2 regions of the Paenibacillus sp. FSL H7-0735 genome follow, and region 1 is predicted to be linked to the other one. Evidence: riboswitches for the same ligand, from Rfam matches in the RefSeq annotation. Region 1 holds a riboswitch; the other holds the start of a gene.
What was found. Region 1 has a riboswitch for cyclic di-AMP ahead of NSS82_RS18035 (APC family permease). Riboswitches for the same ligand answer to the same signal wherever they lie in the genome.
Positions count from the first base shown of each region.

Region 2: it holds a riboswitch for cyclic di-AMP, as region 1 does, so the genes downstream of both, NSS82_RS30100 (alpha/beta fold hydrolase) here and NSS82_RS18035 (APC family permease) in region 1, are expected to answer to the same signal.

Region 1 is NZ_JBBOZH010000001.1:3,980,679-3,985,414, reverse strand. Features, by position in the region: gene NSS82_RS18045 (DsbA family protein) at 1-631, shown strand, start outside; gene NSS82_RS18040 (disulfide oxidoreductase) at 628-1,092, shown strand; cyclic di-AMP (ydaO/yuaA leader) riboswitch at 1,287-1,446, shown strand; gene NSS82_RS18035 (APC family permease) at 1,571-3,388, shown strand; gene NSS82_RS18030 (iron-hydroxamate ABC transporter substrate-binding protein) at 3,592-4,599, shown strand.
Region 2 is NZ_JBBOZH010000002.1:571,379-576,114, reverse strand. Features, by position in the region: gene NSS82_RS30115 (alpha-glucuronidase family glycosyl hydrolase) at 1-898, shown strand, start outside; gene NSS82_RS30110 (Nif3-like dinuclear metal center hexameric protein) at 923-1,717, shown strand; gene NSS82_RS30105 (hypothetical protein) at 1,802-1,975, shown strand; cyclic di-AMP (ydaO/yuaA leader) riboswitch at 2,296-2,482, shown strand; gene NSS82_RS30100 (alpha/beta fold hydrolase) at 2,570-3,397, shown strand.

The DNA of each region.
Region 1 (4,736 bases):
AGTTATCATTTTTGTTGGATTGTTTATGTTAGCTTCGAAAGATGCAGCAAAGAATGTCTCTACAGGAGAACCGGTAGAATTCAATTACAGTGAGCTACCTAGGATTGGTAATGAGGATGCACCTGTTAAGCTTGTTGAATTTGGCGATTTCAAATGTCCAGCTTGTTCCCAGTTTGCTGGCTCCATGAAACCGAAAATTGTTCAAGATTTTGTCAACGAGGGAAAAGCAGCTCTTTACTTTGTAAATATGGCTTTCGTTGGTCCTGACTCTGAGACAGCTTCACTAGCTGCATTGTCTGTATACCATCAGAATAAGGATGAATTCTGGAAGTTCTATGATGCTGTATATGCGCAGCAAGGGGATGAGAGCGACGAATGGGCCACTGAGGATTTCTTGATAAGCCTTGCTGAAAAAGAGAAATTAGCGATCGATTACGATCTTTTGCGTAAAGACATCCAAGAGAAAACTTATGCAGATGAGCTGAAGAAAGACATTCAGTTGGCAACTGACGCAGGCGTGACAAATACGCCTTCGCTCTACATTAATGGAGTGAAAACGGCTGAACCTTTCGATATTGAAGCGATTACATCTGAAATTAACACCGCCGCAAAAGCAGTGGAGGCAAAGTGACAAAATTCCTATCTTTTTGCAAGCGTAACTGCCTCTATCTGGCCTGGTTTGTCTCTTTGGTTGCTGTAGCTGGTAGCTTGTATTTAAGTGAAGTCTTGAAATATGAACCTTGTAAGCTTTGCTGGTTTCAGCGGATTTTTATGTATCCGCAGTTATTTTTGTTGGGAATTGCCACTTTCCGTGGAGATAAGCGCATCATTCCTTATGTGCTTCCATTAAGTTTGATTGGTGGCAGTATCTCAATCTATCATTATGCGGAACAGAAGATTCCAGCGTTAAGTAAAGTTCTACCTTGTACAATTGGTGTTCCTTGTAATAAAGATTACTTGAACTACTTCGGATTTATTACGATTCCTTTGTTAGCTTTAATCGCTTTTGCTCTAATTAGTCTCCTTCTTTGGTATGGACGTAAGGAAGAAGAAATGATTGAAGTAGATGCAGAGGAGAGCTTAGGATTTTAGTTTTCGCTTTGGAAGTTACAAAAAAGCTGAAAAGGTATTAAAATCACGGGCTAGAGGGATAATTGAAGATAATGAAAGAGAGCATCCAATAAGACGCTATATTTGAGCTTATTGGATGTTTTTTCATTCTTTTTTCATTTTTTTCAACGCTTTACTGTAGGCACTTTGTAGACTAATATTAGACCTTGTGAGAAGTTGAATATGCGCTGAATTTTCTTAGGAAAAACGGGGGAACCAAACTTGGCATTCATGCCAATGGGGTGAATCGGAACCGGGTCGAACAGACCTGTACCGTAGGGCTATAACCACAGCCCGAATCCGCCAGCTAACCTCGTAAGCAAGGTGGGAAAATGACCATGCATAAGCATGCGGATCATTTCCGTATGCTTATTTTTGTGTCTGCATTTATGAAATCCACCGATGAAAACAGCGCACGGAAATTCCGTTTCAGCTCCCAAAGAAAGGAACTGTATCCACCATGGTAAGCAAGGTAAAACGACTATTGATCGGACGTCCGATGAAGTCGAATGAACTCGATCATGAAAAGTTATCCAAGGTTAAAGCACTGGCTGTCCTGTCTTCTGATGCGCTCTCGTCTGTAGCCTACGGAACGGAACAAATACTGATTGTACTGGTGGCTGCCGGGTTTACTGCCATCTGGTATTCCCTGCCAATTGCATTAGCCGTATTGGGCCTGCTGGCCATCCTGATTTTATCCTATCGGCAGACGATTTTTGCTTATCCGCAAGGAGGCGGAGCTTATATCGTAGCCAAGAGCAATCTTGGTATTCCGACAGGGCTGCTCGCTGGGGGTTCATTATTGGTGGATTACATTCTTACCGTAGCGGTTAGTGCCTCGGCAGGGACGGATGCGATCACATCGGCTTTTCCAAGTCTTCATAATCATACTGTTCTCATCGCTGTATCTGTTATCGTTCTATTAACAATCATTAATCTTCGCGGAGTGACTGAATCGGCTTCGTTCATCGCAATTCCAGTGTATTTGTTTGTGGTTTCGATTGTTGTTCTGATTATCTCCGGTATCGTTAAATATGCAATGGGTGGCGCGCATGCGAATGTTCCTGAAATAGGCAGCGCCGTATCTAATGTAAGTTTGTTTCTACTATTAAAAGCGTTTAGCTCTGGTTGTTCAGCCCTAACGGGGGTTGAGGCCGTATCTAATGCGATCCCAAACTTTAAAGCACCGGCTGAGAAGAATGCAGCCAAGACGCTAATGATCATGGGACTTATCCTTGGCTTTATGTTTACCGGAATCACTGTGCTGGCGTATTGGTATGGTATTGTGCCAGATGAAAAGGCTACGGTTGTCTCTCAGATCGCTGAATCGACCTTTGGCCGTGGCGGATTGTACTTTTTCATTCAAGGGATTACAGCAGTGATTTTGTTCTTGGCAGCTAATACAGCATATTCAGCGTTTCCGCTGCTTGCCTTTATGTTTGCAAAAGATAAATATCTGCCACACGCATTTATGGTCCGTGGTGACCGCCTGGGCTTCTCAAACGGCATTATTTTTCTAGGAGTTATGTCTATCATACTTGTGGCTGCATTCCATGGGAATACGGAAGGTTTGATTCCACTTTATGCGGTAGGCGTGTTCATTCCTTTTACCTTATCCCAACTGGGGATGATGGTGCATTGGATCAAAACAAGACCTGCTGGATGGGTGAAAAGATTTGTTGTAAATACCATCGGTATGCTGACTACATTGACGATTACGCTTATATTTATCATTACTAAATTCTCGAGCGTATGGATGGCATTCATTTTCTTACCTGCTGTAATGTTCGTGTTCCACCGTATTCATAAGCACTATTTGAACACTGCGGATCAACTGCGTATATGTCCGGCTACTGATAAACCTATAATTAAAGGAAGTACTGTAGTTGTTCCTGTTGCAGGGGTTACACGTGCCGTATTACATTCCATCAGCTATGCGAAGTCTCTAACAGATAATGTTGTTGCTGTGTATGTAGGCTTTGATGAAGAAGACATTCATAAGATGGAGCAACGGTGGGAGGAATGGAATCCAGGCGTACGCCTGATTGTACTTCGCTCCAGATATCGTAGTATCATTCGTCCGTTAGTGAAGTTTATCGATACGGTTGAGTGGAAGACAGCTGCGACGGATCACATCACGATTCTGATTCCACAGTTTATTACCAAACATTGGTGGCAAGCCGTGCTTCATAATCAGACCAGCTTTTTAATCCGCTCGTATCTAATGAATCAAAAGGACGTTGTAGTAGCGACTGTCCCTTATCATTTAAATAAATAAGTAGAAGATTAAAGATGAGGTTATATCCGGAACGTTCGGAATATAACCTCTTTTGTATTTTATATGAAGGAAATTGTTGCAAATCCACAGAATTTGAAATTTATATGTTGACACAGAGAATGAGAATCAATATCATTTAAAAGTGAAGCAGAGGTAAAGGTCACCTTTGAATATCAAAGCAGTTACATATAGGAGGGTTTTTAATGTTTTGGCTTAACAGAAAAAGATCAGGAAGCATGAAAGTGACAATGAGCGGACTAATAGTGATGACGCTATTACTTTCCGCTTGTGGTAATAATAATGCTGAAAGCTCATCAAATGCAGGAACAGCGCCTACAACAGCTCCTACAGCAGAATCTACAGAGGCACCTGCTGCTCCTAAGACATTAACAGATGCAATGGGCCATGAAGTAACGATTCCGGCTAATCCACAGCGCGTCCTGGGTTCATATTTGGAAGACTCATTGGTAACTCTGGGTGTAACTCCAGTAGCTCAATGGTCAGTTACAAATGGCGTTCAGGATTATCTGACCACTGAATTGAAGGATGTTCCTACAATTAGTTACGATCTTCCGTTAGAGGCTGTAACCAGCTTTGCTCCGGATCTTATTATCATCCCATCGGAGTCTTCTGTTCAGAACGGGATTTACGATCAGTTGAATAAGATTGCACCCACTTATGTAATTGGGGATGAACTAAATCAAGATTGGCGCAAATCTTTGCTCAAGATTGGTGAGATTTTGAACAAAACCTCTGAAGCAGAAAAAGCCATTAAAGATTATGATGTTAAAGCAGCGGCTGCGAAAGAACAGCTTGCAGGAGCTATTGGACAAGAGTCCGCGGCTATTCTATGGTTGGTGCAAAAAAACTTCTATATTGTAGACGAAACCCGCAGCAGTGGTGCTGTATTATATACAGACCTTGGCGTAAAGCTGCCTAACTTAGTAACAGAGATCCCAGTAGGAACAAGAGCAACTTGGAATCCGATCTCGCTAGAGAAGCTTTCTGAGCTGACCGCAGATCATATTTTCCTTGTAAATAGTGATAAGACTGAGGGTTCGGAGATCCTAGATAGTGCAATCTGGAAGGGTATCCCAGCTGTAAAAGCTGGAAATGTGCATGAAATGAGCTCAACAAGCAGCTGGCTTTACAGTGGTGCGAACGCTGGCAGCAAAATCATTGACGATGTGCTAAAAAGTCTTGTGAAATAAAAGTCGTAATTCACCATGAATGAGACTGATCATTTCGTTGGGGGAGGGCGTGCAGATCAAGTATCTCGGGATACAAAGATCTGCACCATTTTTTTATAAACCAATCCCATAGTACGGAAAAATCGTTCCTGCAATTG
Region 2 (4,736 bases), on a different contig from region 1:
TACCAGTCATCTGATGGAGTTTCAGATTGCTCAAGAATATACGGGGCAGCAGCGGCATCTCTGTTATCTTGTTCCACAGTGGAAAGAAGTCCTTGATTTCAATACTTATGCCAAAGGGCAAACTACGCTTGTGAAACATGTTGTGGACGGATCGGTGTGGGGAAATAAGTATAATGGTGTGGCTGCTGTAACTAATGTTGGAGATGACATGAACTGGACGGGGCATGGGTTAGCTCAAGCTAATCTGTATGGATATGGAAGATTAATTTGGAATCCGGAGCTGACGGCAAAAGAAATAGCTGAGGAATGGATTCGGCTTACCTTTGGCACTGATGAAGGTCTAGTGGCTGCTATTCGCGGGATGTTGATGGACTCATGGAGGATTTACGAATCTTACACAGCTCCATTAGGTGTGGGTTGGATGGTTAATCCGGATCATCATTATGGGCCGAATGTGGATGGGTATGAATACGCCAAGTGGGGAACGTACCATTATGCGGATCATAAAGGCATTGGTGTGGATCGTTCAGTCAAATCGGGAACGGGTTATAGTGGACAGTATATGGGTCTTAATGCATCAAACTATGAGAATCTAGCGTCTTGTCCAGAAGAGCTGTTGCTGTTCTTTCATCATGTTCCATACACGCATGTTCTGCAATCGGGGCAAACGGTTATACAACATATTTACGATACTCATTTCGAGGGGGCAGAGCAGGCTGCACAGCTTCTAGCGACATGGGAATCACTTGAAGGCAGCGTGGATAGTGGATTGTATATGCAAGTGAAGCAACGTCTTGAAGAGCAAGCAGAGCATGCGCAGGAATGGAGAGATCGGATCAATACGTATTTTTACCGCAAGAGCGGAATTGAGGATCTTAAAGGCAGAAAGATTTATTAGATTTCGAATCGAGGGATGATGATAGTGAGCCTCACGATTAGAGCGATTCTGGAAGATTTAATGGGAACTGTGGAACAGGTAGAAGGCACTGTCGATATTCTGAACCCAGGGGAACCGGAAACTGAAGTCACAGGGATTATTACGGCCTTCTCTGCCACACAAAATGTTGTGGAGCAAGCAATAGCGTTAGGAGCCAATTTGCTGATCACGCATGAAGGTGTATTTTATAGCCATCATGCGGCGAGCGAGTGGTTAGAAGGTGATCCGGTTTATCATGCGAAAAAAAGTCTGATCGAACATTCCCAAATTGCTATTTTTCGTTATCATGATTATTGGCATCGGCAAAAGCCGGATGGAATTATGGTGGGTTTACTGCGAGAACTAGATTGGTCCGCATACGTGGAAGAGCAGCAAGCAGCTGCTACGATTCTCACTATTCCTGCTATGACTGTACTGGAAGCTGCTCAATATATTAAAAGTAAGCTAGGGATCTCTTATGTACGCGCTGCCGGTGACCTGTCTCTGTCCTGCAAACGCGTAGGGATATTAGTAGGTTACAGAGGAGGCGGGACGATGGCTATTCCGCATTTTAATGATCACAATCTTGATTTAATTATTGCTGGAGAGGGACCAGAGTGGGAGACTCCGGAATATGTGCGGGATGCAGGGCACCAAGGCAGATCTAAAGCGCTCATCATGTTAGGTCATGCGGAGAGTGAAGCGCCGGGGATGAAATATTTAGCTGAAATCTTAGCAGACAAATATCCCATGCTTTCTAACCGGTTCATTGCTGAACAACCCATCTATCAGATGGTTTAATCTGGGGAAATAAAGAGTACGGAATAAATAAACATATTATGGAGAAAATGAAGGGAAACAGGTCACTGAGAAAGGAGTGTTTCAATGGAAATTCCTTTGGAGGCTGATGAAGTATTAAGTCGGATCAAAAAGCTGCAAAGCGACGGAAGCTCGATCAGTAAAAAACAAGTAAAGCAGAGCGATCCTGAGCTTATGAGAAGTGCGCTGTTCTTTTTTCCAAGCTGGGAGCATGCATTGAAAAACGCCGATCTTTTGTAGCCATAGTATTGTAAGAGGAAGCTAAGTGGACAGGGGAATACCTCTGATTCTGCTTAGCTTTTTTCATATCTCCAGTGAAAAGGATGGCCTTTATATAGAAAGTACTGGTGTTTTAACCTCCGTTTGGCTTGGTTCAGAGCCATTTTCTTAAATAAAACGAGTAAACAAGAGCAAAAGAAAGAGAAAATGAAGAGTATGCTCAATATGAAATGAAAAGCATTGCTTTCAACATTATTTTGACCAGAGCCCTCCTTTACAAGCAAACCTTACAAGAGTATGATTCATCTCAGAACTGACAATTATCTTAAATTTACAATTACATAAGCAATCCGCTTAATTTCCGTTTCTGGAAAGCGGGGGAACCAACAACTGGCAGCCGATGTGAGAGTCGGCACTGGTTATGGGGTGAATCCTGTTCCGGGTGCATAACATGCATCCCTGCAGGTAGGGCAACTCTCACTGCCCGAATCCGACAGCTAACCTCGTAAGCGTATGGAGAGAGGATGAATGGCGTGTTTAGTGATGAATAGCCACAGAGAATCCCTCTGTGGTTTTTTGCTGCGTTTTTAAGCAGATATAGACGTAGAATTTATTATGAAAGAGGTGTTACCTTTGCCTATCGCTAAACTGAACGGAACTTCGCTCTATTATGAAATCAATGGAACTGGCACTCCGGTTGTGTTTATCCATGGACATGGATTAACACACAGTATGTTCAAACCACAGCTGGAGTATTTTTCCGATAAATATAAAGTGATTTTGTGCGATTTACGGGGGAATGGCAAGTCTGGTAAACTGCTGGAGGCCCCACATGAGATTATTGAGACGCAATGTCTGGATTTGATTATGCTGTTGAATGACCTAGGTATTCGTGAAGCAGTTTTTGTAGGAATCGCCTATGGTGGCTTAGTCGTTCAGCATATTGCCAAACAATATCCTGAGCGTGTGAAAGCCATTGTGGTCGCGGATAGCTTCTGTAGGACTCACGGATCAACAATTGTAGGGAAAATACAAACTATGGCAGCATATTGCAGTTTGCTAATGTATTATCTCCCAAGCGAGCTGGTGTTGCCTTCGATTCGGATGATGTACCGAGAGCGCTGGAGTCTGGCCTACAATGAGATTAGAAGAGGGCTGCTGGACAAACGTCCCCGGGAGCTATATCGGCAAAGACTGGCTACAAGCCATGTTGATTACACCAGATGCTTAAAGGCTTTTAAACGTCCTGCTTTATGTATTGTAGGGGACTTTAATGAATTTGGAGTGAATTGTATGAAGGAAATGGTGTCTCAGCTGCCACATGCGCAGTTGGCGATTATTCCGAACGCATTAGATCCAAGTAATCTATGCCAGCCGGAGCAATTCAATGCGATTCTTCAACGTTTCTTAGAGAAGCAGCAGGGCAGTCAGCAGATTAGCTGATCTATAGGGAGACCTTTACAAGCGAAGCGTTTAAGTGGAAAAAGGCGTCCCATAGCCAGGGAGCATGAGCTGGCTATGGGACGTCTTTCTGGGTAGAACTTTAGGGGATTCTCCCTAAAGTGAAGGGGATTATGGCTTCTAGCACGTGAATTAGGGAAATTCTCCCTAAAGTGATAGAGAGCATGGCTCCTAGAACGTGGATTAGGGAAATTCTCCCTAAAGTGAAGGGAATTATGGCTCCTAGAACGTGGATTAGGGAAATCCTCCCTAATAATAGGGTGTTTTTAGCCATAAATGGGTATTTGCAAGAATTTTTAGGGAGGATTTCCCTAAAAACCTTATTTTAAAGCGATTATCGATGAATATTAGGGAGGATTTCCCTAATATAATGGATATCTAACTAAAGGCTGGCTCATCAGTAGTGAAATCTACGAATGAGCCAGCCTTTGGTATTTTACTAACCGGTGGATGTTGAACATTTACAAGCATATTGTACCTAGAACGCCACTTAATGTCCCTACCCTACCACAGCATCAAATATAGTTCACCCGACGTGGGAAAGAACAGTAGTCTCTAAGTAGTGAAGGTAAGAGTATAGAAGGGGCGTAGTAAGCGTCTCACCCGACATGGGAAAGAACAGTAGACTCTAAGTAGTGAAGGTAAGAGTATAGAAGGGGCGTAGTAAGCGTCTCACCCGACATGGGAAAGAACAGTAGACCCTAAGTAGTGATGGTAAGAGTATGGAGGGAGGCGTAGTAAGCAGCGCATCAGACGTGGGAAAGAACGGTAGACCCTAAGTAGTGATGGTAAGTGTATAGAAGGGGCGTAATAAGCTGCTGACCCGACGTGGGAGAGAACGGTAGACCCTAAGTAGTGATTGTAAGTGTATAGAAGGAGGTGTAGTAAGCAGCTCATCAGACGTGGGAAAGAACGGTAGACCCTAAGTAGTGAAGGTAAGTGTATAGAAGGAGGCGTAGTAAGCAGCTCATCCGACGTGGGAGAGTACGGTAGACCTAAGTAGTTAAGGTAAGTGTATAGAGGGAGGCATAGTAAGCAGCTCATCCGACGTGGGAAAGAAACAGTAGACTCTAAGTAGTGATTGTAAGTGTATAGAAGGAGGTGTAATAAGCAGCGTATCTGCAGCTCCTGATCGAGACCAAAGGAAAGGAAGGTTTCGGTAATAGGGATTCAGCCTCCGGACATGAGTAGGAGAGAAGAAGAGCGGGGAGTGGCATTGACAGACTATCGGACTCAAGCGCTCTTATTTGCAATATTTTCCTATTTTTGAGTTGCTATTGGACCCCATAGGCGTTATTTGTACAAAATAGACGCTATTGAG